DNA from 3 places in the Vibrio penaeicida genome. Region 3 is predicted to be linked to each of the others. Evidence: predicted binding sites of a transcription regulator. Region 3 holds the regulator's gene; each other region holds the start of a gene.
What was found. The regulator MetJ, encoded in region 3, represses methionine synthesis genes. The targets are predictions, from matches to a motif close to TTAGACNTNTANANGTCTAA.

Region 1: metN (methionine ABC transporter ATP-binding protein MetN) is a predicted target of MetJ. The motif match lies at 2,784-2,803, and genes of this name have one in related genera.
Region 2: metE (5-methyltetrahydropteroyltriglutamate--homocysteine S-methyltransferase) is a predicted target of MetJ. The motif match lies at 5,083-5,102, and genes of this name have one in related genera.

Annotation. Positions count from the first base shown of each region.
Region 1 is NZ_AP025144.1:3,224,086-3,233,990, forward strand. Features, by position in the region: gene treB (PTS trehalose transporter subunit IIBC) at 1-434, opposite strand, end outside; gene treR (trehalose operon repressor TreR) at 647-1,597, opposite strand; gene LDO37_RS14525 (MliC family protein) at 1,694-2,053, opposite strand; gene gmhB (D-glycero-beta-D-manno-heptose 1,7-bisphosphate 7-phosphatase) at 2,062-2,613, opposite strand; gene metN (methionine ABC transporter ATP-binding protein MetN) at 2,921-3,955, shown strand; gene LDO37_RS14540 (methionine ABC transporter permease) at 3,945-4,622, shown strand; gene metQ (methionine ABC transporter substrate-binding lipoprotein MetQ) at 4,688-5,497, shown strand; gene LDO37_RS14550 (MurR/RpiR family transcriptional regulator) at 5,679-6,512, opposite strand; gene LDO37_RS14555 (N-acetylneuraminate lyase) at 6,604-7,485, opposite strand; gene LDO37_RS14560 (dihydrodipicolinate synthase family protein) at 7,500-8,399, opposite strand; gene LDO37_RS14565 (TRAP transporter large permease) at 8,416-9,699, opposite strand; gene LDO37_RS14570 (TRAP transporter small permease) at 9,709-9,905, opposite strand, start outside.
Region 2 is NZ_AP025144.1:1,308,942-1,318,846, forward strand. Features, by position in the region: gene LDO37_RS06145 (ABC transporter substrate-binding protein) at 1-220, opposite strand, end outside; gene LDO37_RS06150 (sensor domain-containing phosphodiesterase) at 517-2,994, shown strand; gene LDO37_RS06155 (hypothetical protein) at 3,157-3,780, shown strand; gene LDO37_RS06160 (DUF4250 domain-containing protein) at 3,854-4,054, shown strand; gene LDO37_RS06165 (LysR substrate-binding domain-containing protein) at 4,104-5,015, opposite strand; gene metE (5-methyltetrahydropteroyltriglutamate--homocysteine S-methyltransferase) at 5,228-7,510, shown strand; gene LDO37_RS06175 (META domain-containing protein) at 7,634-8,077, opposite strand; gene LDO37_RS06180 (DUF1289 domain-containing protein) at 8,294-8,548, shown strand; gene LDO37_RS06185 (hypothetical protein) at 8,570-9,064, opposite strand; gene LDO37_RS06190 (DUF5675 family protein) at 9,066-9,605, opposite strand; one part of gene LDO37_RS06195 (IS3 family transposase) at 9,799-9,905, shown strand, end outside.
Region 3 is NZ_AP025144.1:3,805,152-3,815,056, forward strand. Features, by position in the region: gene LDO37_RS17030 (bifunctional aspartate kinase/homoserine dehydrogenase II) at 1-1,696, opposite strand, end outside; gene LDO37_RS17035 (O-succinylhomoserine (thiol)-lyase) at 1,696-2,862, opposite strand; gene metJ (met regulon transcriptional regulator MetJ) at 3,159-3,479, shown strand; gene LDO37_RS17045 (malic enzyme-like NAD(P)-binding protein) at 3,586-4,848, opposite strand; gene rpmE (50S ribosomal protein L31) at 5,116-5,331, opposite strand; gene priA (primosomal protein N') at 5,634-7,835, shown strand; gene cytR (DNA-binding transcriptional regulator CytR) at 8,086-9,090, shown strand; gene LDO37_RS17065 (SPOR domain-containing protein) at 9,201-9,737, shown strand; gene hslV (ATP-dependent protease subunit HslV) at 9,848-9,905, shown strand, end outside.

The DNA of each region.
Region 1 (9,905 bases), 580 kb from region 3:
AGTGTTTGGCCATCGAACATCTTGATATCGCCTATAACGTTGCGAAAACCAAGAATCAAACCACCCGTAATGATCGCCGGTAGAAGGGGAACAAAAATTTCGGCTAGGTGGGAGATGCTGCGCTCTAAGATATTCATATTCTGACGAGCAGCTAGCTTGGACTCGTCTTTGCTAGCGCTGCTTTTCCCTGACAGTTCAAGTAAAAGCTTATAGACGTCGTCCACTTCATTGCCAATCACGACTTGAAATTGACCAGCATTTGTAAAACAACCGCGAACGATAGAAATGCTCTCTAGCCTTTTCACATCCGCTGTATCGGTATCATTTAGTACAAAGCGCAATCGAGTTAGACAATGGCTTACACTCGCAATGTTATCGCTTCCCCCTACAAGTTCGAGGATTTTGGCGACATCTTTCTTCGCTACCTTACTCATAACTGTTCACCCTATTTGAATTCACGTTCTATTTTATTTCTTTTGGGACCGTTCCCAATTGTTATTATTCATATTGACATCACTAATAATAAATCAAAATGGGAACAGTCCCATTAATTGAACATGATCACATTAAAAATGTAGTGATAAATAGAAAAAGAAGTACTGAATTTTTATTCTTATTAAATTACAACGAGTTGAAAAATTGTACGCTAACTGGGAAGAGAAGGGGTTAGAGTGACGTGAGTCACCTCCGATTGATTCTGCAGTTGGTCGACCAGCAGGTTAGCGGCTTTTCTTCCAGCTTCCGCATACCCTGGGTCAATACTCTGTGTGTTTGGGAACAAAAATGAAAGTAAAGCGTTCCCACCAACCCCAAATACAGTTACGTCAGTTTTACCGAGCTCTTGAAGCCTTTTATTGACGCCTAATGCAATTGAATCACTGGCACACACAATGGCATCGGTTTTTGTACCCAATACCGTATCGACTAAGTGATAACCGCTTTCATGACTCAGTGCACCCGTCGTGTAATTAGGCGTTAACGCATGGCTTTCACACCACCGAATGTAAGCTTGCGTACGCAAACGGCCCGTTGTCACATCCGTATCATCCACACCAATAAAGGCAATGTGTGTTTTGTTCTGTTGGCTAAGTTGATTCAAGGCCATCTCGATGACGGATTGATTGTTGTAATTCACAGAAGATATTTCAGAAGAATCCGACGCAATGACTACCGCTCTATGCCCCCAAGATTCCAGTTCGTACATATCGCAATCTGAAAAACCAAACACAATTACACCATCAACATTTCGACGCTTTAAAACAGCGAGGTGCTCATTGGTCTTTTCACAGTCAAATTGGCTTTCCATGATCACGACATCGTACCCAGCGGCATACAACGTTTTTAAAAGCAGGCTGACGACAAGGTTCTCTGAGGGAGAATCCAAACGAGAAATAATCACTCCGATGACTTTCTGACTGCCTCCTCTCATTGATTGAGCAGACTTAGACGGAACATAACCAGATTCAGAAATGATTTGCTCTACCTTTTTACGGGTATCTGGTTTTACTTTTGGATCGTTCGTTAAAACACGAGAAACCGTCGATTTACCGACCCCTGCTAATCGAGCGATATCCAAAATAGTGAGCTTCTTACTCATAGGATTTCAAATTTACTTGTCGTAGTGATAAAGGAATATTGCCGAAGTTTGGCATCGAATTGCAATATTCCCTCATAGAAAGAGTGAGATAAATACTTAAAACAAGGTATTTTTAGACGATAGCGATGTCTTTTTAGGCGTATTTTGATTGCACATTTGCATCGGAACATTAGGCAAAGACAGACTGGCTTGGGTCCCTTTCATCCAGAAAACATACCCCATACGACGATTCTCAAATTTCTCACCAGAAGCACTCGGCACGCGATCCATGAGAAAGCGCTCATTGTTTATTTCCAATTGCAGCTCATACTCATTAATAGGGTGTGTCCATATTTCTAAGTCTTCGCCACATATATATGCGTTATTAACCGAAGTGCTTGAGCTAGAACTGCAGCCAGTGACCACCAACCCCGTGCTCACCAACAGTGCACTCACACTTATAAATTTTTTCAACATGGAACGAGCTAGCTCTTAAGGTAGGCAGGGACATCTTTGATGCTGTCTAATACGACTGACGCCAAAGACTCTCCTTTCTCGGTAACAGGTTTCCCAGTGCGGACAAGAACTCGTGTTCCAACACCTGCCGATTGAGCGGCCATCATATCTTCCGCTTTGTCACCCACCATAACGGAATTTTCCATGTCTATTTTTAAGAAATCACGGGCAGAAATAAACATACCGGGCTTGGGTTTTCGGCATTCACAATCTTGCTTGTAATCCCCGATACCATGTTCAGAGTGATGCGGACAATAATAAAAGCCATCAAAATCAACGCCATTATCAACGAAATTCCAATCCATCCACTGAGTAAGAGAAAGAAAGCGATCTTCGCTAAACATCCCTCGCGCTATTCCGGATTGATTCGTAACAAGTACCAGTAGGTAACCCATGTCTTGAAGTTGCTTTGTTGCTTCAAATACACCGTCTATGTATTCAAAACTATGTTCATCATGCACGTAACCGTGGTCTACGTTGATCACACCATCACGGTCAAGAAAAACGGCAGGTTTAGCCAAAATCGAATCCTCAATGCACTCTTAATCAGAACAAATTATTACATGCTTTATAGCACTTCGCACTATGCAATTACTTTTTAGCCTCGATGGGGGAATAAGCGGCAAAAATGCTCGCGAGCGTATGCATACCCTTGCTTTAAGCAAAAATCACCCATTATCTGTAAAGCTATATAGACGTCTAGACGTAAAAATACCTATTGACTTAAAAAACAGAAAGCCATAGCATCGACTGAAAATTTAGAGCAAGTTCAAAATATTATTCTGTTCACTCTATTCGCTTTTCAGTTTATTCCGCACGGTTGTTTATATGATTGAAATTAATCAAGTAAATAAGGTTTTCTATCAAGGCAGTAAGGAGATCAACGCCTTAATAGACATCAACCTATCTATTCCCCAAGGCGCAATCTTTGGCGTCATTGGATCTTCCGGTGCAGGGAAAAGCACACTGATTCGTTGCGTTAACATGTTAGAAGCACCAACGTCTGGCGAAGTTATCGTAGATGGTGTCGACTTAACAAAGCTTTCTAAGTCTGAGCTTGGAAAAGCGCGCCGTAACATCGGCATGATATTTCAGCACTTTAATCTACTATCTTCCCGTACGGTATTTGAAAATATCGCTCTTCCTCTAGAACTTGCGAGCGCAGACAAATCAAAAATCGAAAGTAAAGTCACCGAACTTTTGGCACTGGTTGGGCTAAGCGACAAACGTGACACCTACCCAGCGAACCTAAGCGGTGGACAAAAGCAGCGTGTTGCGATTGCTCGTGCATTGGCATCGGACCCAAAAGTTTTATTGTGTGATGAAGCGACCAGCGCACTGGACCCAGCGACAACTCAGTCGATTCTTGAGCTGCTGAAAAAAATCAACCGACAGCTCAATATCACCATTCTGCTGATTACACATGAAATGGATGTGGTTAAAAGTATCTGTCATGAAGTTGCCATTATTGGTGATGGAAAACTGGTTGAGAAAGGCACCGTTGGCGAAATATTTGCTCACCCTAAAACTGAATTAGCACACAATTTCATTCGCTCCACTTTGGATCTTTCCATTCCTGAAGATTACCAAGTTCGGTTGAAGTCAGAACGTGTCGAAGGTAGCTACCCGTTGGTTCGCTTAGAGTTTACGGGCGCAAGCACCGACGCACCTCTGATGACGCAAATCGCTCGAAACTACGGTATTGATGTGAGTATTTTAAGCTCCGACTTGGATTATGCTGGCGGCGTGAAATTCGGAATGATGGTCGCGGAGCTCTTTGGCGACGAAGAAAGCGAAAAAGCAGCGCTCGATTTTATCCGCGAACACAAAGTTAAAGTAGAGGTACTTGGTTATGTCCTTTAAGTCAGTAACAGAGTGGCTAAGCCTAAATGGCGATCTTTTGCTGGGTGCAACGTGGGAAACCCTATACATGGTCGCGGTTGCGGGCATCGTTGGGTTCGCTGTGGGTATCCCATTAGGTGTTATTTTACACACCACTAAGAAAGGTGGCTTACTGGAAAATATCGCTTTAAATAATGTTCTAGGTGCGATTGTGAACATCGGTCGCTCTGTACCATTTTTGGTTCTAATGGTTGCCATTATCCCTGTCACCAAATTACTTGTTGGTACATTTATCGGCACCACGGCAGCAATTGTACCGTTAACGATTGGTGCTATCCCATTTGTTGCTCGCCTGATTGAAGGTGCACTACTCGAAGTGCCAAGTGGTCTTGTTGAAGCCGCGCAATCTATGGGAGCAACACCAACCCAAATTATTACAAAAGTACTGCTTCCAGAAGCTCTACCTACCATCGTGAACTCCGTAACCATCACCATGGTTACATTAGTGAGCTATTCGGCAATGGCTGGCACCGTGGGCGGCGGCGGTTTAGGGGATGTCGCGATTCGTTACGGCTTCCACCGATACGATGTTGTGATTATGGCTGTTACCGTCGTGATGCTTATCGTACTGGTACAAATCATTCAATCAATCGGTGACGCGCTGGTACGCCGCGTTGACCACAGATAACTCAATTTTTAACGTTAACAGTTAATAAATAAAGAATTTTTGGATTTAGAATTAAGGAGAATACAATGAAATATAACCTTAAAAGCCTTTTGGCCATCGCAGCAGCAGCGTCTGCATTAGTACTAACAGGCTGTGGCGAGAAAGAAGTCGACACAAGCAAAATCAAAGTTGGCGTAATGGCAGGTGCAGAAGCACAAGTTGCTGAAGTGGCTGCAAAAGTAGCGAAAGAGAAATACAACCTAGATGTAGAGTTAGTGACGTTTACCGATTACGTAACACCAAACGCAGCACTCGATGACCAATCTATCGACATTAACGCATTCCAGCACAAGCCATACCTTGATCAGCAAGTAACGGATCGTGGTTACAAACTGACTATCGCTGGTAACACGTTTGTTTACCCTATCGCGGGTTACTCTAAGCAAGTAACGTCGGTTGATCAGATTCAAGAAGGCGCTCGTATTGCTGTTCCTAATGACCCAACAAACCTTGGTCGCTCTCTACTTCTTCTAGAACAACAAGGTCTTCTTACTCTACGTGAAGGTGTTGGTCTACTAGCAACTGTACGCGATATCGTTGCGAACCCGAAAAACATCACTATCGTTGAACTGGATGCCGCTCAACTTCCACGCTCTTTGGACGACGTAGCGCTGTCTATCATTAACACGACTTACGCAAGCAGCATCGACCTAACGCCTGAAAAAGACGGTGTATTCGTTGAAGACAAAGACTCTCCATACGTAAACCTGATTGTTGCACGTGAAGAAAACCTAGCAGCAGAAAACGTACAAAACTTTGTTAAAGCATACCAAACAGACGAAGTTTACAACGCGGCAATGGACATCTTCAAAGGCGGTGTAGTGAAAGGCTGGTAATTATACCGTTTCACACATTTCTTTAGATTTATCTCGTTCATTAAAAAGGCTAACTTCGGTTAGCCTTTTTCATTTCCTGATTTTCAGAACATCCAGTTCTTAACCTTAGATACTAATAGGTCATAGAGAACCAGATCATAAGAGACATCAGATCATAAGAGACATCAGATCATAAGAGACATCAGATCATCAGAGGCATCACCACCTCGGCGGTATCAACAACCGACTCTGCGTATTCTGGATATTGTTCCAGCAAGGTGTTAACCAAAACATCAACCAACAATAACGCTCCTACTTTAGAAGCAAAGGCTCCCCCCGTTAGCGGCCCTTCTGGTCTTGCTGCAATAAGCGATTCTGTCGATATCGATGACAGCGCACTGTGCGTAATGTTGGTAAGAGAAATAACGGGAGTATCGCGTTGATGTGCTTGCCTAACCGCATGGACAACTTCTTTGGTTGATCCCGAACTCGAAATCGCAAACCAGAGATCGCCTTGAGTGCTTCGAACGGCGTTCATTGCCGCTAAATGGGTATCTTCGAACATGGTGACTTTCTTGCCGATTCGCAATAATCTGAACGCCAAGTAACGCCCCACAATGCTTGATGCTCCAACCCCAACGCAACTGATGTATTGAGATTCATGAACCAGATTACACACTCTTTTCAGCGCTTTTCGGTCAATAATTTGGGCGGTATCTTGCAAGCTTGCCACTGCGCTTTGGGCTGAGATATGGCAAATATCGCCTTCCATCTCGACCTGTTTCTCTCGCGGATTCTGGCTAAGATCCACCGCCAACGCCATCCTAAAGTCTGAATAGCCTTTGTAACCCATATCACGACATAGCCTCACCACTGTCGCTTCACTGGTTTGAGAATTGCGCGCTAAATCTGTGATGGTTTGAAACTGGACATCATGAGCATTATCCAAGACATAATCCGCCACTAAACGTAGTTTCTTACTCAATGGTTCAGTGTTCGCTCGAAGACGAACGAGTAAATTTTTGGGTAGACTCACAATGCTCTCTTTTTCGTTGGTGACGGCGTGGATAAAGGTATCAGACTCATCTCGTCAAATACAGTAATAGCAAGTCTATACTCGAACAACCTCAATATGAACGCGTCAAACATTCCATAACTCGCGTTTTATGTGATTTTGACAGGGGCAAAAATGGTTCTCGACACTGACCATAGTCGATCCCTAACTCTCCCATGGCAAACTTGATGCTCTGATATAACCCTGCCTCTAACAGCACTTCAGTAACCCGATTGACTTGATGCTGTAAATCCATGGCTTTTTCCGTGTCTCCTTGCTTCATCGCTTCAAAAATCGCCACATACTTAGCGGCCATCAAATTATACGTCGTTCCTATGCCACCACTTGCCCCCATTTGTAGACCATTAACCAACATAGAGTCTTCACCATGAAAGATGAGGCTATTCGGCTGAAGTTGCCTTAGCCTTTCGATGAAAAACATATCGTGTGTGGTGTGCTTTATGCCAATCACGTTATCCATGGCAGATAAATTCAAGAGCGTCTGATGGGTAAATGTTACGCCCGTGGTTCCAGGAATGTTGTACAGCAATAACGGAACATCTGTGTAATCGAGAATAGACTGATAGTAATAGGTCACTTCTTGGGGGGTGAAGCCGTAATAAAAAGGCGGTGTTGCAGAGATCACTTGATACCCTTCATTTTGCGCGGTATCGATCAGTAAACGTACGTCGGTTAACGCAATTGCCCCAACATGAGCAATCAGCGGCACTCGATTATTGACAATATGCGCGACCGTTTTCAACACTCTTTGTCGTTCTAAAATACTCATCATAAAACACTCAGAAGAGCTGCCACCAATGTAAAAACCGTGTACCCCCTGCGAAATATGATGCTCAACCATGCCTTCAAGCTTGTCGTATTCCAACTCCCCTATTGAGCTAAAGGGGGTCATGAGCGGAATAAAGATGCCTTCCATAGGTTTGTGTTTCGTCATCTGTTCGCCCTCATTCATACCGCATCCAAAAAGCCAGCATGGCGAAGCTTGAATAGCACATCTTGCTTCTGCGCTTTCGTTAGCGCTCTAATCGGCGATCGCGGGTTCCCAACATCAATCCCGTGCAGCTGCATAGCAACTTTTCCTGCTGCTACGCCCCCGTATTCCACCAGAACACGAATAATCGCAATCACAGCATCCATTAACCGAGCCACCTCTTGGTGATCGCCTTTGTGGAAAGCGTCAATGATCTTCAGGTATAACGGCGCCGCATAGTTGTAGGTACTGCCAACCGCCCCAACCGCACCGACTGCTAACCCCGCCGGTAAAAATTCATCCACACCAAAGGGCACATCAAACTTCCCATCCGCAACGCGAATGCATCTCTGGTAGTCATAGAGATCGGAATGATTGAATTTTGCACCGGATAGATTGGGAATTCGCTTGCTTCCTTCAATGAGAAACTGCTCTAAGTCGACATTCACGCCGGACATTCCCGAATGGTAATAATAAAACCCTTTTGATGGTGCAGCGCTCGCCACTTGAGCGCAGTAGTCAACCAACTCATCAACGTTAGCTGGCTTGAAAAAACACGGACCAATTACAGAAGTGGCGAGTACATCTAACGTGTCGGCATGACGAGTTAGATCTAATGTATCGACGATGCTCAGCGCACCAGTGTGGACAATAATATCCAATTTGCCGCGGCAAGCCTCAACCCAGCGCTCAGCAATTAGCTTGCGTTCTTCGACTGAACAATGAACCCCTTCTCCTGTTGTGCCGCAAATATATGCCCCAGACACACCCTGCTCTATCAGCAGTTCAGCAATTTGATCGATAACCTCCAGATTCACCTGACTGTTTAGGTCGAAAGGTGTATGGGGTGCAGCAATCAATCCGGTTAATTTTTTCATTTTGAATGCGTCCTAATTATTGTCCGTAGTTGAGAAACAACTCTGGAAGGAACAGAGTGATTTGAGGAAAGACCACCACGAGAATCAACACAATAAAGAGCGGTACCAGCAAGGGAATAACTCCTCGGGTTAAGGTGTGGAATGGGATATCACCCACTCGAGATACAACATAAAGCGCCATTCCCATTGGTGGCGTTAATATCCCGATCATCAAATTGAGGATCGCCATCACGCCAAAATGAACGGGGTCAATTCCTACCGCACTGGCCACAGGCACCAAAAACGGAACCAGTAGCAGAAGAAGGGCTAACGATTCAATAAATGTACCGAGGAAAAGCAAGAGCAGATTAATCAGAAGTAGCAGAACCAAAGGATTTTCGCTGATGGTAAGGAAGTATTCAGCCAGCATTTGAGGCAATTGCTCCCGCGCCACAATCCAACCAAATACCGTTACCCCCATCACCATCAAGGCAACCACCGCTGTTGTGTTTATGGTGTCTTTTAGAGCATCAATAAACCCACTAATGGTGAGCTGCTTATATACAACCGTACCCAAAAAAAGAGCATATAAAGACGAAACAACAGCCGCTTCTGTTGGCGTGAACTTACCGGAAAAAATGCCTCCAATGATGATCACTGGCGTCAGCAAAGACAAAAATGCTTCTTTGAATGAGGTGAGCTGAGCTTTGCGCGAGGCTTTGGGTAGCGTCATGTAGCCGCGCTTTTTACAGATGAAGTAACTCATCACCATCAGCGCGATACAACAAAGAAGACCTGGAATGGCACCAGCCAAAAACAGCGCACCAATTGACGTGTTTGAGACGACACCGTAAATCACCAATGGGATAGAAGGAGGAACTAAAGGACCAATAATGCACGAAGCCGCCGTTAACCCACCAGCAAAGTCATCATCATACTTGGCGTCTCGCATTGATTTTATCTCGAGCTGACCAAGCCCTCCGGCATCAGCAAGCGCAGAACCCGACATGCCTGAGAACAACAAACTCGCCATAATATTCACATGCCCAAGGCTACCCGTCACATGCCCGACCATGGATTTTGCAAAGTTAAAAATACGTTCGGTAATGCCTGCACTGTTCATTAAATGCCCTGTTAGAACAAAAAAAGGCACCGCTAAAAGTGTGAAATTATTAATGCCGCCCAGCATTTGCTGCGCCGCAAAATTGATACCTGGGCTACTGGTGACAACCAGAAAAACCAAAGCAACAAAAATGAGTGAAAAACCCACTGGCATACCTGCAAATAACAGCGCTAACCAGCCAAAAATTGAAGTTGCCATGCTATCCCCTTATTTGCTTTCAGCGTTTACTGAACGGTGAGTGTGGCGAAAATCAGTCACTAGACCGACCATCTTTTGCAGTTGGCGAACGACCATAAACAGTCCCCCTAGGGGCAAGCTGTAATTCATCCATTTGCTTGAGATCTCCAGCGTGATCAATTCAAAAAACGCCGTTCGCTGAACGTGTTGATAGCCAAGGTAGATAA
Region 2 (9,905 bases), 1.6 Mb from region 3:
CTTTAAAGCCAGCCACGCTATCTGGATAACCGCTCCATGTTGCTAGCCCAATCACGTAATTCACGTTTACCGTTGTAGCAAAAACTTGGCTCGGTGTGATTGCACCAAGTGATATGACGATGAATGAAATTAATACAATGTGTCTATTTGACCACTGGTGGATGAGTGCATGGCAATAATAAGTATATGGTTTTAGTTGAGCTGAATTGGAACGTCCCATTGATTATTTCTCTTGTCATTTGTTCGATGGACACGAGTGGCTTTAGAGCTAACTGCCTAAAGATAAGGCTAGGAGAGATTGAGGGCGTTTCAAGTGTGAGGTGTAAAGAAACCCCAATATATTGGTGAGCAATTTTTGCGCTTTTATGAAAAGGGATTGACATCACACAACAGCAGCTAATTTGGATGAAGTGCTTTTTTTTCAAACAAATGTTGATCCAGTCACGCCCGATTATTTAAGAGTTTGCTTGAATGTAATAAGAGTTCTTAGTTGCAATGTAAGGGGTTGCATCGAATATGAATACATCGCTAATTTCAGTGTTGAACGCTATGAGTATTTCCAGTGGGGAAGAAGGGGAGGTGCAGGGTTATAAAGCCGCAAATTGGCGTTGGAATGCCAGTAGTGACGAGTTTCAGTTTCTAGACCCCTTTTTAGTCGAGAGCATTCATAGCCAGTTTAAAGTTCAGACTATTGCTGATCTTTTGAAAATAATGCCGGTAAACGATAAAAAAAAGCTGGTAGGCGCGCTTCAGTCAACGCATGAATGCAATTCGAAACACTCAATTTTCTGTGTTCTAACCCCAACGAAAGGGTTACTTATTTATTGTGAAGTCGAAGTAAGTCGAGCGGAAGGTGATGTTCTTTTGGGTTATATCCGACCGTTGTTCTACTTATCTTCTATGTACGAAATCGGGCAAATTTTCCAAGCGATATTTGAGAACCGACACCATGGTATTGTTATCACCGACAGTGATACTCGGATATTGGCTTGCAACCCTTATTTTATCGAACGTTCGGGCTATCAATTTAATGATTTGTTGGGCAAAAAAACGAGCCTGTTCAACGCAGGAAAACACAGTGATACTTTCTTTGAAGAAATTTGGCGATTGATTCATAGAGAGGGTCACTGGAGCGGCACCATTTTGTCTAAGCGAGCAAATGGTCAAACGGAGCCTCAAGATCTCACTATCCAGAAAGTGGAGATGGCGAATGGTAAAACATATTTCGTGGGCTTTACTGTCGATTTATCCAATCACTTGTACCGAATTGCTGACACGGAATATGGTGGGATTGAATTGCTGACGCAACTTCCTAATGAAGACGAATTCAAATCAAAATTAGCCAACATGGTTAAACATTACAGTCATTCTCATACCATTATTGTTTTGGCAATAGAACCTGCGTTCGATGAAGACTCTACGTTAGAGCAGAGGGTTGCGTTTTCAAACGCCGTTGCTCAGGTGGATGAGCAATACCTTTGTGGCTATAAAGGGGATAACTTGTTCGTGTGCGCACTAAAATGCGTCAATTCTGCCAATAGAGTTAGGGCTATCCATAGCGAGATCAGGCGCTTCATGACGGCTATTCGTCAGTTTGGTAACGAACATCTTTTCAAGCTCGTTACAAGAGGGAAAATTGGCGTATCTGTTCTTGGGTACGATACCAATCAACCTAAAATGTTGGTTACTCATGCGACTCAGGCGATGTTGGAACAGCATTCGAGTAAAAAAGGGTACAACATAAGCTTCTTCGACCGTTCTATGCATGAAGAAACGGTTCGAAGGAAGAAGCTTGAGGAGCTTTTAACGGATTTTATCAAGAAAGAAAACATCGACGTGCACTTTCAGCCCATTGTTTCCACTGAAACCTGGCAAGTCATTAAATTTGAAGCACTTTGCCGCTTTCCTTCTGTTGAAGGACTCCAATATACACCTCAAGAAATGATCAATATTGCTGAAGACCTGAACCTTGTGTCGACTCTGGACAAAATTATTGGTTCCAAGTCGTTGCATTATCTTGAAAGAATTCATCGTCACTTCGGCAAGCATGTGGGGATTACGATAAATCGCTCACTTAATACCAAAATGAGTGCGCAACAAGTGCTGACAAACACTTTGAATATGGTCGAGGAGTCGGGTGTGGACCCTAAACTGGTGACCATTGAACTTACAGAAAGTGCCTATTTTGATAGTGAAGATTGCCATATACAGGCATTGAAAGCACTGAGACAAAGAGGTGTTAACGTCGCAATTGATGATTTTGGTACTGGGTATTCGTCTTTTACTTACTTAAGCAATGGTCACTTCGATTATCTGAAAATCGATAGAGAATTCATATTCGATATAGAAATTGGCACACACAAATACTTCATTGTGAAAATGCTGGTGGATCTTTCTCATACCCTAGGTGTAAAAGTGATTGCCGAAGGTGTCGAAACCATACAAGAAATTGAGGTGCTTACTGGGTTGAGTGTGGATTACATACAGGGGTATTACTTCTCTAAACCCGTTTCTATTGATGATATTGAAACAGCACGTCACTACGTGAAAAAACAGAACGAATTGCGTCGCTTTTCTCTGCCTAAGCAGGGGGCAGGAATACTGAGCTTGCATGAACAAATGTCGCCATTTTTAGAACCCAGCACGGCACTGAGTGAAGTGCATGAGATTTTCCTGCGAACAGATTTAGAAGCCATGGTGGTCACAGATAGTTTACATTGCGTTGGGGTGATTGATAGAGAAGTGTATAACCTTCATATGACTTCAACGTTTGGCACTAAGTTAGAAACGCAACGCGACACGCAAATTCTAAAACGCAAACTTAGCCAAGTTATGAAAACGAAATTTACTGTTCTTAGCCATGCGACGTTACTTAAAGATGTTCCAGCACTTGTTAAAAAAGGCGTCCCATTGCCTTGGGTGATCGCCGGAGATAAAGGAGAGTGTTTAGGCATAGTGACCAAGAACAAAGTGCTCAAGTTTTTAGCCAGTTGAGGTTACTAGGGTGTAACGTAAGGCTAACGAGTTGTTAAAGGTGGTTACTTGGGTAATTAGAGTCTGTTATTATCCGAGCCACAATTTTGAATGACGTAACTCTGCCTAATAATGCTTGATTATTTTCTCGCTCAATTGCTTCCGATGACACTGGGAGCACAATTGGTTATCACTTTAGTGCTGCAAAAAGGGGACATTTGCCCAGGGCAAAGAGGTCGTTTGCACAAGCTTTTGCCTGCCTTCATCGCATTGTGGATAGCGACCGCGACCATTAGCCTACTTGGATTGGTAACGGCTGGTGTTTTGGTGGCGTTTTATTCTAAAGTCCAAACGGGAAAAACACGTGAAACGGGCTCTTTCCACATATTGAATTTATCGGCATTGAGTGGATTGATAGCACTCGCACATGTGATAGCGCAAAGTTTCACATTTTGGGGTGGGGTCAATGTTGCTATTTCTGGCATCTTGTTAGGTGCGGCATTTGCGCAGCTTATGTTGGTAGTTTCTCGCTCTCGATTACAAGCCTTCCATCGTATATTACCTATTACCGGTATCGTCAGCGGAATGCTCTTTGCCGTCGTCTCATTAGTTCAGGCGTATCAGCTTCCTCCCGAAGCCATAGAGCACTTTACCACTCAAATTTTAGCGGGCTTTGCGATGTTAATCACTGCGCTCCTAATCTGGTGCTGGCATATGTTGTTTAACCAAACGCCAACTAAAATTCAGTTAAGTGTGGCAGTGTGTTGCCTACTTGCCTCACAATTTGGGTTCCAGTCTCTAATATAATACTTCTATCAAATAGCACTTTTCCTAATAGACGCTAACCTTTAATTAGGTAACCTGAAAAGGGGAAAGTGCCATGGATTTGAGTAACATCACCAACCTCGATAGCATCATATTGCTGGGCATAGTGAACGAAAAATTGCGTTTGGAATGTGACAGTTTTGAAGAGTTGGTTACGACCTATGAAATGGACGTTGAAAGCTTGGTGGGCAAGCTGGATGTGGTGGGTTATCAGTACGACCCACTCACGAACCAATTTAAATCTTACGATCGATAATGCAATGATTCGATACCTAAACAGCTAGACCAGATAGGTATCGACTTTGTTATGCCAACTTAATCCCTTCAAGATGACTTTTACATTGCTGTCGAGCCGTGTTGAAGAACGCTTGTAGGTACCTTTTTTTGCTTTCACTGCTGCGAGTGGCTGCGAATAGCCTTCTCCAAAGGCCATCCGATAGTGGCTTGCTCGTGATCAACCCTTGGCGTGAAAACTCAATGACCGCCCAATTTGGTAAAGCGGCAACACCTAACCCAGCAGAAACCATTTGAACCAGCATTAACGTGTTATCGCACTGCTTCCATTTAGCGGGCTCAACGCCTGCTGGCTGAAGGAAATGTTTAACAATGTCTAACCTTTGCTTTTGCACAGGGTAGGTAATGATCGTTTGATCGGCTAAATCGTGCGGTTGAATACTTTCCAACTCTGCAAGTGGGTGGGTGGTGGAAGTCACTAGTCTCATTTCAAAATCAAACAGAGGCTCATAGTGCACTTCTGATTTTGGCTGAATGTCGGAGGTGATGACCAAATCGAGCTCCCCTCCCATCAATGCCGGTAATGGTTCGAACCCAAAACCGGAAGAAAAATCCAATGTAACGCTGGGCCACGCGAGCTGATATTCCTTTAGAGCGGGCATGAGCCATTGAAAACAGGAATGGCACTCAATGGCCATGTGCAACCGACCATTAACATCTTCCTTAAGACTGGCGAGTTCACTTTCTGCCATCGCTAGCCTAGGCAGAACTTCGTCGGCGACTTTGAGCAGTATTTCACCTTCAGAGGTGAATTTCACAGGTCTTGTTTTACGCAAAAAGAGCTGCCCACCAATGCGCGATTCTAAATCCTTTATCTGATGAGAAAGTGCCGACTGCGTTAAGTGCAGGGCGGTTGCTGTTGCTGTTAGTGATCCGGTATCCCTTAATGATGTCAATGTTCTCAGATGCTTCAATTCAATCATGAGCTTCTCTCACTTTTCCATGTTCTCTATGACATATGTTCATAAAATACGAGCTTTTGACCTCTTTGTAAACGTCTAGATGGCTAAATAAAATTTAAAACATGAAAAAAAATAATAAACAAGTTGAATAAATGGAATTTGCTCAACTAGGCGATTCGAGAGATATTTTAGCCATCCAGACTTCTTAAATTTATGTGCAAGGAATAATAACTATGGCAACGACTAAGACTCATATCCTCGGCTATCCACGTGTTGGTGAGAAACGAGAACTAAAATTTGCGCAGGAAAAATATTGGCGAGGTGAAATTTCACAGCAAGAGCTTAAGGAAGTGGGCAGCGAATTAAGACAGCGCCATTGGAAAGATCAAACAGAGAGTGGGCTGAGCTATGTAGCAGCAGGTGATTTTGCATGGTACGACCATGTATTGACGACCAGTTTACTATTGGGGAATGTCCCTTCACGACATAAAGAAGGTTTCCCAGATCTCGATACACTGTTCCGCGTTGGTCGCGGTCAGTCACAATCCAGTTGTGGTTGCGGCTCTGCAGCATCCGACATGACGAAGTGGTTCAACACTAATTACCACTACATTGTTCCTGAATTTAGCAGCGATGCTTCATTTGAAGTGAGCTGGCCGCAGCTTTTTGAAGAAGTAAACGAAGCTATTCAAGCTGGACATGAAGTAAAACCAGTTCTTCTTGGCCCGGTAAGTTACCTGTTCTTGGGTAAAGAAGTTGAAGAGGGGTTTGATCGCCTTACACTCCTTCCACGCCTTCTTACGGCTTACCAAGCGATTTTAGCTAAACTGGCAGAGCTCGGTGTTGAGTGGGTACAGATTGACGAACCTATCCTTGGTCTAGAGTTAGACAAACCGTGGTTGGATTCATTTAAGCTGGCTTACCAAGTTATTCAGAGTGATGTAAAACTTCTTCTGACCACTTACTTTGATTCAGTAGAAGAACATTTCGATTACATCACCGCACTTCCAATTAACGGTGTACACGTTGATCTTTCAGCGGCACCTGAACAGCTAGAGGCGATCGTCAACAAACTGCCTGAAAACTGGGTGTTATCAGCTGGTGTGGTTAATGGACGTAACGTTTGGCGTGCAGACGTTAATGCTTGGTTGAAGAAGCTGCAACCAGTAAAAGAAAAACTGGGTGAAAATCTATGGATTGGCAGTTCTTGTTCTTTACTGCACAGCCCAATCGATCTTGAGCTTGAAACTGAGTTAACCGAAGAAGTGAAAAGCTGGTTCGCGTTTGCGAAACAAAAGCTGAGTGAGGTTAGCCTGCTTGGTGCTGCTTTAAATGGTGATGAGAAAGCCATCGCAAAATGTGAAATTTACAGCCAACCGATTGTTGCCCGTAAAACCGCGGATCATGTGAACAAGCCTCAAGTGAAAGCACGAGTTAACGCTATTACAAGTGAATTAGCTAACCGCAGTGCTCCATACGAAGAACGTGCCCATCACCAAGCAGAAGTATTGGGGTTACCTCTACTACCAACCACGACAATCGGTTCATTCCCTCAAACCAGCGAAATCCGCACGCAACGCAGTGCATTCCGCACCGGAAAATTGTCGGAAGCCGATTATGAAGCCGCGCTGAAAGGCCACATTAAAGATGCGGTCGAGCGTCAAGAAGCATTAGACCTTGATGTTCTGGTTCATGGTGAAGCCGAGCGTAACGACATGGTGGAGTATTTTGCGGAGAATTTAGCGGGTTTCCAAACGTCCAAGTTTGGCTGGGTTCAAAGTTACGGTTCTCGCTGCGTTAAACCTGCGATTGTTGTGGCTGATATAGAGCGTGAAAAGCCGATGACCGTTGAGTGGTCTACTTATGCTCAGTCTCTCACTAGTAAGCAAATGAAAGGCATGCTTACAGGACCGGTTACGATTTTGTGCTGGACGTTCCCACGTGAAGACGTTACTCGTAAAGAAATTGCGCAGCAGTTAGCATTTGCATTACGCGATGAAGTCAGTGATTTACAGGATGCGGGGATCAACATTATTCAGATTGATGAGCCTGCGATTCGCGAAGGGTTACCACTTAAGAAGCGTGACCATGAAGAGTATCTAAACTGGGCGGTTGAATCCTTTAAAATTTCTGCGGCCAGTGCAAAACCTGAAACTCAGATTCACACCCACATGTGTTACAGCGAGTTTAACGAGATCATTGAATCTGTTGCCGCGTTAGATGCCGACGTTATCACCATTGAAACTTCTCGTTCAAACATGGAATTGTTGAAAGCATTTGAAGAGTTCAACTATCCAAATGAGATTGGGCCGGGTGTATACGACATCCATTCACCAAATATTCCAACAGAAGAGTGGATGGTTGATCTACTTGAAAAGGCGGCGGCGAAAATTCCAGCAAAACGACTTTGGGTGAACCCAGACTGCGGATTAAAAACACGTAACTGGGAAGAAACTGAAGCATCACTTAAAAACATGGTCAATGCGGCTAAAACATTGCGTACTCAATGGCAATAACAACCGCTCATATAGTCTAACCAAACGGTAAAAAGCCCCTGCTCAATGAGCAGGGGCTTTCTGTTAACTTTTGCTGTATCTTTTACCGCGTTTCATTACAAAACATGTTGAATAAAACTCTGGTTAGTTTACCCAGTCTCTAAGCGTAAAGGTAATTTGGTGCTTGTCGTTTTTGAGAGTCAATGTGTCTTTTGTTAGAGTAACATCGCTCCACTCTCCTAATGCATCTGACATCACCTGTTCGGTGTCCATCATTTCATCGGAGCACATCATCATGGTCATGCCCATATTTTCAACACGGAACTGCCCATCTTTTAATTCGCCTTGCCCAAAGTAACCATTGCAACCAGCGAAACCATTAACAGTCAACTTTTCACCGACTTCAATGCTAGGGTGTTTACTGTGTTCCGGTTTTACGTAGTCTTGTCCATCCACCTGAGTCAGAATCCAGTGATGATGTTGTAAATCCTCTTTGGTTACCACCGATGCATCTCCGTTGCTGGTACAAGCTGCCAAAATAACAGGTAAAGCGATAAGAGCGAGTTGCTTTTTCATTCGAAGCTCCAAGAAGTGTTTTCAAAATCCCGTGCAGTATAATCAACAAGTTCAGTTTCTTGTCAATGGAAAGTCATAATAATACTGCCAAGGGTATAAAACCATGACATTTCGTTATTCAATTTTCTTTTAGAAATCTATCTTAATTCTCTCTCAAATGGGTAGAGTATGCTGTATTGTGAGTAAAGTGTTATGATTAAGTAGTCATCGCTAAGCATAGGAGGGGATATGGAGCAGTTGGAGTTTTTCAATGTGCCGAGTCCATGTGTTCGAGTATGCACAGTTGACGAACGAGGATATTGCCAAGGATGCATGCGTAACCGGCAAGAGCGTTTCGATTGGCTGAACATGACGCCCGCTCAGCAACTCCATGTCATCAAGCTTTGTCGTCAACGCTATCGAAGAAAGATGATGAATCAGAACAAGAAAGAACAAACCTTATCGCAGATGGATGACCAAAGTCCTCAACAAAGTTTGTTCTAGCTTTATTGCTTTTAGATAAACTTAGTCCACAATTCTTACTCGAATCTGCTTTACTCTATTTTGAAGTTCGAACGCTAAGCTTTTTAGTGCCATGTCGTTCTCATTAGTAATGTATTCTTCAAGACTATTTAATAACTCAGTATGAAGAGATTGTAATACCTCTCTTTGTGTACCTTGGTAGTCGGTAAATAAGGCACCTTGTAGTTCTTCAAGCCAACGTTTGTAACTCTCACCGTGTTCTTTGAGAGAGAGAAATGTAAGTTTAGGCTCATGGATGATTGCTTCGGCTAGAAGTGGCGAAACTTCGGATGATGTTGCACCGTCCCTCTTAACCCATATTGATGTCAATGTATAAATAATTGGTATACTGACTGATTCGTCATTTTTAGATAAGTAATGTTCGATATTGGTATTGCCTTTGGACATCCATCGCTCTTTTTTCTCTTCAAAGCTTTCAGCAAGAGCCTGACTCGAAGTTGCCAGTACTAAAATTACGAACAATATGGTTGTTTTCATTTCATTTTTCCAAGTTTGAATTTGATATTTCAATATAAGCCGATTCATATTTCTCTATTTCAGAAAACAACTCATCCCTCGACGATTTGCTGCTTGTTGTCATGTAGTTTCCATCATTTAGCTTTGTATAAGATTTTCCGGGTAGTAGACAACCAAGAGTATCGTCGTGATAGTTTCCGCCATGTATAAGTATTTTAGTTCGCCCAGGCACATTCACTAATTCGTACGCTTTTGGATACTTGGCGGACGAATATTTTTTGAGCTTATACCTGCCTGCCGTTATCCTTTTGTCTGAACCTGCTACATTTGAGTCTGGCCCTCCAGGTTCCAAAAAGTACATGTTTGATGTTTGACCCTCAATTTTAAATCGGCTTAAGGTTGTATCAGTAGATTGTTTAATTCTAGTGACCTTAATAACTAGAGTTGATTTACAGAACCCAGTTTGCAGTTTTACAGGCGATTTTAGTAGAGAATTACCAATAGTTTTTGCAGTTTTCCCATTTACATCAATTCGGCCATCAGGGCGTATCAGTTTAACCACATTCTTCTGAAAGGAGATAATCGCAGCGACAGTTTTAGATTTGTCAGGATTTCTACCGACAGATCCATCTTCTTTTAGTAGTGGAATCCTCGGCAGAAGGTGGTTCAGTTTATTTAGCGAGCGTTGAACTATGATCCGCCCCAGCAGTTTTGGACACCAAGTTAAGTGAGTACAATCACTAACGAGGTGAACAATGACAACTAACAAAAAAACTAGAATTAAACATTCCCCTGAATTTAAGGCAGAAGCTTTGAAGCTATCAGAGAAAGTGGGAGTTGCTGCGGCAGCGAGGCAGCTCGG
Region 3 (9,905 bases):
TATTTGCCGAAATCAAATGGAAACCGTGCTCAGCAATGCTGACATACTGATTAGATAACGCTTCACTGGCTGTCACATCCAATACGATAACTTCATCGAATTTCTGCTGATGCGCCAGTTTGTCCAACCATTCCGTTCCGTCATTGCTGATCGCTTCATCATCAAAACGATTGAAAACCTCTTTGGCATCAATGCCCTCGAAGTCCAACCAATACGTTTGGCTATCGACTACTGCAACCAAATCAAATGTTTTTCCATGACGCTTTTCAAGCTCGTCTTTTTGCTCATCAAACAGCTCTATCCAGCTGGAACCGATATTGCCTTTGCCGCACAAAGCGATAGCAACACGCTTTTGAGCTTGGAACAACTGGCTGTGAATGCCTGTGATTAAGCGAGATGTATCGGTTTTACGAAGAATCGCGACTAAGCTAAGACCAGATTCAGCCTCACTAATAAACTCTACGGTGCTGTTTTTCAGTTGCTGGTAAAAACCGTAGCAGTGATTCGGGTTATTGGTTACGCCAGCGCCTACTGCAGCAACCAGTGAATACCCTTCTTTCAATTTAATTTCCGCACCAATAGAAACATCTTGTAGATGGGAAAGCGCCTCGCCAGCCACTTCTGAGGTATACGCCAAAAGCAAGCAACCTTGATCGCTTTGCGCTTCAAATGCCAATGGGCTGAGTTGCCCGCGTGAAAGCGTTGTAAGTACTTCTTTAGCTAAACGTTCAAAATCGTGCCCGTGCCCGAAGTCCACTTTAACCAGTAGCACTTCATCCAAAGAGGTAATAATTTTGGCACCACGACCCGATGCAAGAACACGCTCAATACGTGTTGAACCTGATTCAGGTTGGTAGCTGCAACGCAAATGCAATTCCATTGAACTTTGAGCAACAGGCTGTAACGTACGGCTATGAAGAACTGGTGCCGCCAAGCGAGCCAATTCACTGGCTTCATCTAAGCGCAGCAGAGGCAGTAAGCAGGCGTCTGATACTTTACGGGGGTCAGAGCTATACACCCCAGCCACATCACTCCATATGGTCACTCTGGACGCTTCTGCTAGCGCACCGATGACGGTCGCTGAGTAATCTGAACCATTACGCCCAAGAAGAACTGTTTCACTTTCTTCATTTTTTGCCATGAAACCAGTAATGACAATTCGGCACTGACGATGCTGTGCTAGCGATTCTTTAATTAAAGGGTAAGAACGTGCTCGGTCGACTTCCGGCTGAGCTCCGTGTTCTGCACGAAGGAAATCACGTGAATCTTGCGAAACCGCTTCTAAACCATTGTGATTAAGAAGTTCCGCCAATAGCCTCGCCGACCATATTTCGCCGTGTCCCATTGCTGATGATTTTTGAGCACTGCTTAATGGGTAAGACAATTCGCCTAACCCAGAAAATTCCGTGTTAAGAACATCAAGCAAAGGCGCTGCACGTTCTGCTGGCAACAAGCTTTCAATTAATTGTGTTTGGTATTGTCTGAGTTCTTGCAACGCTTCATGCGCTAAACGCCCGTCTTTTTCTAACGCCGCCAGCCAAGCGATAAGTTGGTTTGTCGTGCTACCCGCTGCCGACACAACAACCAAGTCATTCGTATCCGAATATTCTTTGAGTATGCTCACCACACGTTGATAGCATTCGGCATCCGCCAAGCTACTGCCACCAAATTTATGCAATTGACGTTCGAGAGTCATTACGCCACCTCCTTGGCTTTTGCAAAGGCTTGCTTCAAATCAGCGATCAGATCTTGCGCATCTTCAAGACCCACAGACAAACGTAGTAATGTTGGGGCAATGCCCGCTTCTTCTTGCGCTTCATCACTCATGGCACGATGGGTCATTGAACTAGGGTGACAGATCAGGCTTTCCACCCCTCCCAATGATTCTGCGAGCGAGAAAAGCTGGAGAGAACTGGCAAAACATTTCATTTGCTCAAAGCTTCCATTCAATTCAAAGCTGAGCATAGAACCAAAGCCCGATTGCTGCTTTTTGGCAATGTCATGACCTGGGTGCTCTGGCAAACTTGGATGGTAAATGGTGCCAACCAATTCATGTGTTTTCAAAAATTCTAATATCGTGTTCGAGCTCTCTTCATGAGCTCGCATACGTGCACCAAGTGTACGTAGGCCTCGTAGAGTCATATAACTGTCGAAAGGCGTGCCAGTTGCGCCAATGCAGTTACCCCACCACGCTAAATCTTCCGCGTGTTTTTCATCTTTACAAATGATGACACCACCAATCACGTCAGAGTGACCATTAATGAATTTAGTCGTGGAATGCACAACGAAATCTGCACCAAGAGTAAGCGGTTTTTGGTAAACCGGTGTTAAAAACGTGTTATCGACTGCGACAAGCGCACCGACTTGTTTTGCTTGTTCGCAAATTTTCGCAATATCAACAACACGTACCAAAGGGTTTGATGGTGTTTCAAGTAAGACCAGTTTAGGTTTTTTGCTGAGTGCTTCAGCAAGAGCGGCTTCATCGGATTGATCAACAAATTCAACTTTGAAGTCACCCTTTAGTGAGCGAGTGTTAAAGAGTCGATAAGTACCACCATAGCAATCGTGTGGCGCGACAATAAGATCGTCAGGACCTAAGAATGCCGTCACCCAAAGGTTAATGGCTGCTGTACCAGTATTGGTTATGATGGCGTTTGCACCTTCTTCCAGCTCAGCTAAAGCTTGCTCTAGCAAGCCTCGATTTGGGTTACCTGAACGCGTGTAGTCATATTTGGGCACTTCACCAAACGCAGGAAAGCCATAGTTCGTAGACAAGTAAATTGGTGGGACAACTGCGTGATACTGAGTATCCGCTTCAATACCAGTGCGTACGGCAATAGTGGCTGGCTTTCGTTGGCTCATAAATAGGGTCTTCCTTTCCTGTGGTGCAAACTTTTCGAGCCTCTGTTATACCAATTACGAACGCGAGTTAACATGCGTGTAACGTGTTTTAACAGAGATAGTCACGATTAATATGCAATACTTTAGCGTTCTCATTTTAGGACGTCAACACTTCTAGACGTCCATATGTCTTTGCTTGTGGCAGTAAAAGTCGCTAAAATCGTTTTTATGAACGGCTAAGTCGCTAAAACACATGAAAAGAGCTTTCTGTGCGGAGTAGCCATATAACTTAGATAAATAATAATTGAAGGTGCGCAATGGCAGATTGGAATGGCGAATACATAAGCCCCTATGCTGAGCATGGTAAAAAAAGCGAACAAGTAAAAAAAATTACAGTATCGATTCCGTTAAAAGTACTTAAAGTACTGACAGACGAAAGAACACGCCGCCAAATTAACAATCTGCGTCACGCCACCAATAGCGAACTGCTTTGTGAAGCTTTTCTCCACGCTTATACAGGCCAGCCATTACCGACAGATGAAGATTTGAGAAAAGATCGCCCAGACGATATTCCGAGTGAAGTGAAAAAAATCATGACGGAAATGGGCATCGAGTTCGAAGCCTACGACGAAGAATAAGCAAAAAAGAGGGGATAGCCTAGGCTATCCCCTCTTTTTTATGTGTATTGAAAAAGCAATGTACGTTTAATCTGACACACATGAAAAGTGAATCAGATTGTCATATTCAGGATTGCATATAGTTTTCAGGCATTTCAATTCGAGCAACGCCTGAATCAATGGCAGCTTGCGCAACAGCTTTTGCTACACGTGGTAGTAAACGAGCGTCCATCGGTTTCGGGATGATGTAACCGGAACCAAATTCTAGCGCCGTAACACCTGCCGCTTTTTTCACTTCTTCTGGTACAGGCTCTTTTGCTAATTGTCGAATAGCATCCACCGCTGCGAGCTTCATTTCATCATTAATTTCACTGGCACGAACATCCAACGCACCACGGAAAAGAAATGGGAAACAAATAACATTGTTAACCTGATTCGGGTAATCGCTTCGACCCGTCCCCATGATCAGATCATTACGAACTTGATGGGCGACTTCCGGTTTGATTTCTGGATCAGGGTTAGAACACGCGAAGACAACAGGTTTATCCGCCATCAACTTTAGAGCTTCTGCAGGCAACAAATCAGGGCCAGACACACCTAAGAAAAGGTCGGCACCCTCAATAACATCTTCCAACGTGCGCTTATCTGTATTGTTCGCAAACAGCTGCTTGTATTCATTCAGGTCATCACGGCGAGTATGAATCACACCTTTACGATCCAGCATGTAGATTTTTTCGCGCTGTGCGCCACATTTGATCAGCAGTTCCATGCACGCAACGGCAGCAGCCCCCGCACCTAAACAAACAATTGTCGCATCTTCGAGTTTCTTATCTTGAAGTTCAATCGCATTCAACATACCGGCAGCCGTCACAATAGCCGTGCCGTGTTGGTCGTCATGAAAGATGGGAACATCACAACGCTCGATAAGTCGCTGCTCAATTTCAAAGCAATCTGGCGCTTTAATGTCTTCTAAGTTAATGCCGCCAAACGTATCGGCAATGTTGGCGACGGTATCAACAAATTCATCAATCGTGCGATGTTTCACTTCGATATCGATGGAATCAAGACCAGCAAAACGCTTAAAAAGAAGCGATTTACCTTCCATCACAGGTTTGGACGCTAGTGGTCCTAGGTTACCCAACCCAAGAATGGCTGTACCGTTAGAAATGACAGCCACCATATTACCTTTGGCAGTGTACTTATAAACATTGTCAGCATTTTGCGCGATCTCACGTACAGGTTCGGCTACGCCAGGGCTGTAAGCCAGCGCGAGGTCTTCTACTGTATTGGCTGGCTTGGTGAGTTCGACGGAAATTTTACCGGGAGTAGGTTGAGCGTGATAATCCAGAGCTTGTTGGCGAAAATCTTGTTGGCTGTTGTCTTCAGACATGTGGGGACGTTCCAATTATTGTTTTTTGAGTAGGTAAAAGGTGTTTCTTGCATTGTTAGCTGAAGCCGACCGCAAATTTAACTTCAACTCTTTATTATACTAAAGTATGACTTGCAATCTTCATAGATTGCCAGCGTCAAAGAAAGGTCATTTTGAAAGAGCTAAGACCACTTAACCGAGAGCTAAATCAAAAAACATTTATTTCATGAACGAAAAAAGGACGCCGAGGCGTCCTTTTCAAATTTGGTCAGTATTACGAATTCGTAATTACTTGCTGCTAAGAGCACCAAAACGCTTGTTGAAGCGATCAACACGGCCGCCAGTATCAACGATACGCTGCTTACCAGTGTAGAACGGGTGACATTTGTCACATACGTCTAGGTGGATAGAATCTTTGTCTAGAGTTGTTTTGAACTCAAAAGTGTTGCCACAAGAACATGTTGCTGCAACAGCTTTGTATTCTGGGTGAATACCTACTTTCATGGGATAACCTCAAATTGGGCCGTGTCGCCATCCGATTCTATGCCGGACACCACACGTAGTTTCAGATAAATCGATGCGGAATGACCACATCATCAAGGCGCAGTATAGTAATGAAACATTTAGGTAGGATCAACCTATTTGGCAGTTTTTTCGCCAACTATTTTTGATTTAGAGGCAGTTTTCACCCGTTTACCCTACGGGTAAGAAAATTCGAGTTTAGCCAGATTTGATGGATAGGTTACTTAGCGAATCTTACTCAGTTATACTCACTTTATTCCTATCAGGTTCTTTATAAAAGATTTATGCGCCCTTCTATTGCCAGAGTCGCTTTGCCCGTACCATTGGACAAGCAATTTGATTACCTAATTGCCCCCCATCAATTTCCAGTGATTGGCGGTCGCGTGAGCGTACCTTTTGGCAGGCAAACTTTGGTTGGTATTGTAACGGAGCTCGTCAGCCAGTCTGAGTTTCCCGTTCATCAGCTAAAGGGAATTAAAGCAGTACTTGATGAGTCACCGGTTTGGCAAGGTTCTCTGTACGCATTACTGCAGTGGTGCAGCCAATTTTATCTCTATCCACTAGGTGACACGTTAGCGAATGCTATGCCTGCTTTATTAAGGAAGGGAAAGCCTGCCAACTTCAGTACTTTAAAAGAATGGGTTATTACTTCCTCTGGTAAAGACCAAATCATGAGCGGGTTTGGTCGAGCCGTTCAGCAAGCAAAAGCAATGCACTTACTCGCAAACGGAACTGTTCCCCATCAAGTGATGCTCGACAACGAAATATCCAGCCAGGTATTGAAAACCTTGCAAGAGAAAGGCTGGGTAGAACAAATAGAAAGTAAGCCTGTTGCCTTAGATTGGACAAAGCAAGTAGAAAGCACTGAGGAAAAGCCCAAGCTCAACGAAGAGCAATCTGTTGCGATTGCAGCTGTAAATAGCCATAAGGACTTTGGCTGTTTTCTGTTGGAAGGGGTTACTGGTTCGGGTAAAACCGAAGTTTACTTGAATATGATTAAGCCCGTTCTCGATAAAGGAAGGCAGGCACTGGTTTTGGTACCAGAGATTGGATTAACACCGCAAACCATCAATCGATTCAAACGTCGCTTTAATGTCCCAGTAGAAGTTATTCATTCAGGATTAAACGATACCGAACGTTTGAATGCTTGGTTAGCGGCACGTGATAAACACGCCGGTATTGTCATCGGGACTCGCTCTGCATTACTGACGCCGTTTGCCGATCTTGGCATCATCATTGTCGACGAAGAACACGACGCTTCATATAAACAACAAGACAGTTTGCGTTATCACGCTAGAGATGTTGCGGTGATGCGAGCGGCTAAAGAGAAGATTCCTGTCATATTAGGCAGTGCAACCCCTGCTCTCGAAACTCTCCACAATGCATTGAATGGTAAATATCATCACTTAACCTTGGCTAACCGCGCTGGTGCCGCCATGCCCACAACCAATAAAGTGCTGGACGTAAAAGGGCTATACCTTGAGAGCGGCTTATCCGCCCCATTGATTGCCGAAATGCGCAAGCACTTAACGGCTGGCAACCAAGTCATGCTATTCCTCAATCGCCGAGGCTACTCACCTGCCCTCATGTGTCATGAATGTGGGTGGATTGCCGAATGCCACCGTTGCGATGCCTACTATACATTTCATCAAAATAGTCGAGAAATGCGATGCCACCACTGTGGTGCTCAACATCCAGTCTTGCATCAGTGCCAAGGCTGCGGCTCGACACAATTGGTATCCGTCGGTGTTGGCACAGAGCAGTTGGAAGAACAACTTGCCAGCTTGTTTCCCGAATTCAAAGCAATCCGAATAGACAGGGACAGTACCCGACGTAAAGGCAGCCTAGAGAGTGCCTTGAAATCCATTCGGAATAACGAATATCAAATCCTGATTGGCACGCAAATGCTGGCGAAAGGTCACCATTTTCCAGACGTCACGCTCGTTGCGCTGATTGATGTTGATAGCTCGTTGTACAGCAGTGACTTTAGAGCTTCCGAAAGGCTAGCTCAGCTCTTTATTCAAGTGGCAGGGCGTGCAGGTCGAGCCAGCAAAGCAGGGGAAGTCATCTTACAAACACACCATCCTGAACATCAGTTACTGCAAGCTCTTCTTCATAAAGGGTATGGACATTTTGCTCAAACAGCACTTGAAGAAAGGAAGCTTGCCTTACTGCCACCTTACACTTTTCTTACCTTATTTCGCGCTGAAGCAAATCATGAAGAAACGGGTGAGCAATTCCTAAGACAAGTAAGACAAACCATTGAATCTAATCCAATTTTCAACAGAGAATGCATGGTATTAGGTCCAATGCCCGCACCATTAGCTAGACGCGCTGGCAAGTCGCGTTGGCAACTAATATTGCAAGCTCCGTCACGATCTTTAATGCAAAAATTGTTGTACAGTTCAAAGGTCGTCATAGACGCACTGCCATTGGCAAAAAAAGTGCGATGGACAACCGATATTGAGCCCCAAGATCTTAGTTAGAAGTAAAATCTCTGTAAATTGATGTGATGTCAGTTCTGTTACTCAACGGTATTTTGTAGCTAGTTTGAGAAAATGAATATGATCCTATGTGATTGATGTCACGCTACTTATGCAAAATTTGTTAATCTGCCCGTAAATTAATCTTAATTTAGAGCATAAAATATCCAATAAAAAAGTTGCTCACGTCAGCGCTAGATATAAATCTTATAGATGCTATTACAGCCATGAAAAATAAAGAGGACAACTTACTATGGCGACAATGAAGGATGTTGCCCAGCTAGCAGGAGTTTCTACTGCAACCGTATCACGAGCTCTGATGAACCCTGAGAAGGTTTCATCTACTACGCGTAAACGTGTAGAGAGCGCCGTTTTGGAAGCTGGTTATTCACCGAATTCACTGGCAAGAAACTTACGACGTAATGAATCCAAAACCATCGTTGCAATTGTACCTGACATCTGTGACTCCTATTTCACTGAGATCATTCGTGGCATTGAAGATGTAGCTGTGGAAAATGGATATCTCGTACTGTTGGGGGACAGCGGTCAGCAAAAGAAACGAGAAAGCTCGTTGGTCAACTTGGTTTTCACTAAACAAGCCGATGGCATGTTGCTTTTGGGTACGCACTTGCCATTCGATGTCAGCAAACCGGAACAAAAAAACCTGCCACCACTGGTGATGGCTTGTGAATTTGCACCGGAACTGGAATTGCCGACAGTCCATATTGATAACCTAACATCTTCTTTCGAGGCGGTGAACTATTTGACGCAAATGGGCCACTCCAAGATTGCTCAGATTTCAGGGCCAGACGATGCTGCGCTTTGCCAGTTTAGAAACCAAGGGTATCAGCAAGCGCTGAGAAGAGCTGGCATAACGATGAACCCCACTTATAAAGAGATGGGAGATTTCACCTTTGAGTCTGGTCACAAGGCAGTCACCAAATTGCTTTCGTTACCAGAGCCACCAACCGCTGTTTTCTGTCATAACGACGCCATGGCAATTGGAGCAATCAAAGGAGCAAAAGCCGCAGGATTAAAAGTACCTCAAGATTTATCCGTTGTAGGCTTCGATGATATTCAGTTTGCTGAATTCTGCGACCCTCCACTAACGACCATCACGCAGCCACGCTATGAAATCGGTCGACAAGCCATGCTGATGCTGCTTGAAATCTTGAAAGGTCGTGACGTTCACGCAGGTTCACGCCTGTTGGAAACACACTTGAAAATCCGAGAAAGCGCCGCTCCACCAAGAACTTAACACGTCGAAAGTGGACTCACCTGCAAGCTTTTCACTGGTAACACTGGTTTTCCAGAGCAATTCTGGATTACCATGTTACCCGTTTTTTATTGACTGCAAGCTGTTAAACCGTGGCAAATAAAGATTACGTAAGAAGAGGGCGTGGGCAAAAGAAGCCTACCAGAAAACAAACATCCAATAAGAAGCCGTGGAAAGCAGGTCTTATCGCCATTTTACTTGCTGGCGGGTTTGGTTATGGGCTTTATATACTCAGCCAAGATCCTGAACCACCCAAACCTCAGATTGCTCAGAAACCGAAGAAACCGGTGAGCAAACCTAAACCACTGCCACCACCACCTGAAGAAAAGTGGGAATACGTCGATTCACTTCCAAAGCGAGAAGTGCAAGTCGAAGCCAAAGAGCAAGTGGTGTCGGAGATTCCATATATAATGCAATGCGGAGCCTATAAAACGCTCGCGCAAGCAGAAGCACGTAAAGTAGATATAGCCTTTCAAGGCATCAGCAGTAAGATCCGTAAAAAGGAAGGCAGTAGCTGGTATCGTGTCGTGCTCGGACCGTATGTTAAAAAACGCGATGCAGAGCGCGATCGTCACAAACTTCAGCGCGCCAAGATAGAGCCTTGTGCCATCTGGAAAGAGTCGCAATAGAACACTGCGTTCATGACTAAATTCACAAGGGAGCCGTTGGCTCCCTTGTTTTTTTATCTCCAGCCCTCATATCCGAGTTATATCGCGAGCGAATTAATAGGTTAATAAAAGTGACTACTATCGTATCTGTACGCCGAAATAATAAAGTCGTCATCGCCGGAGACGGTC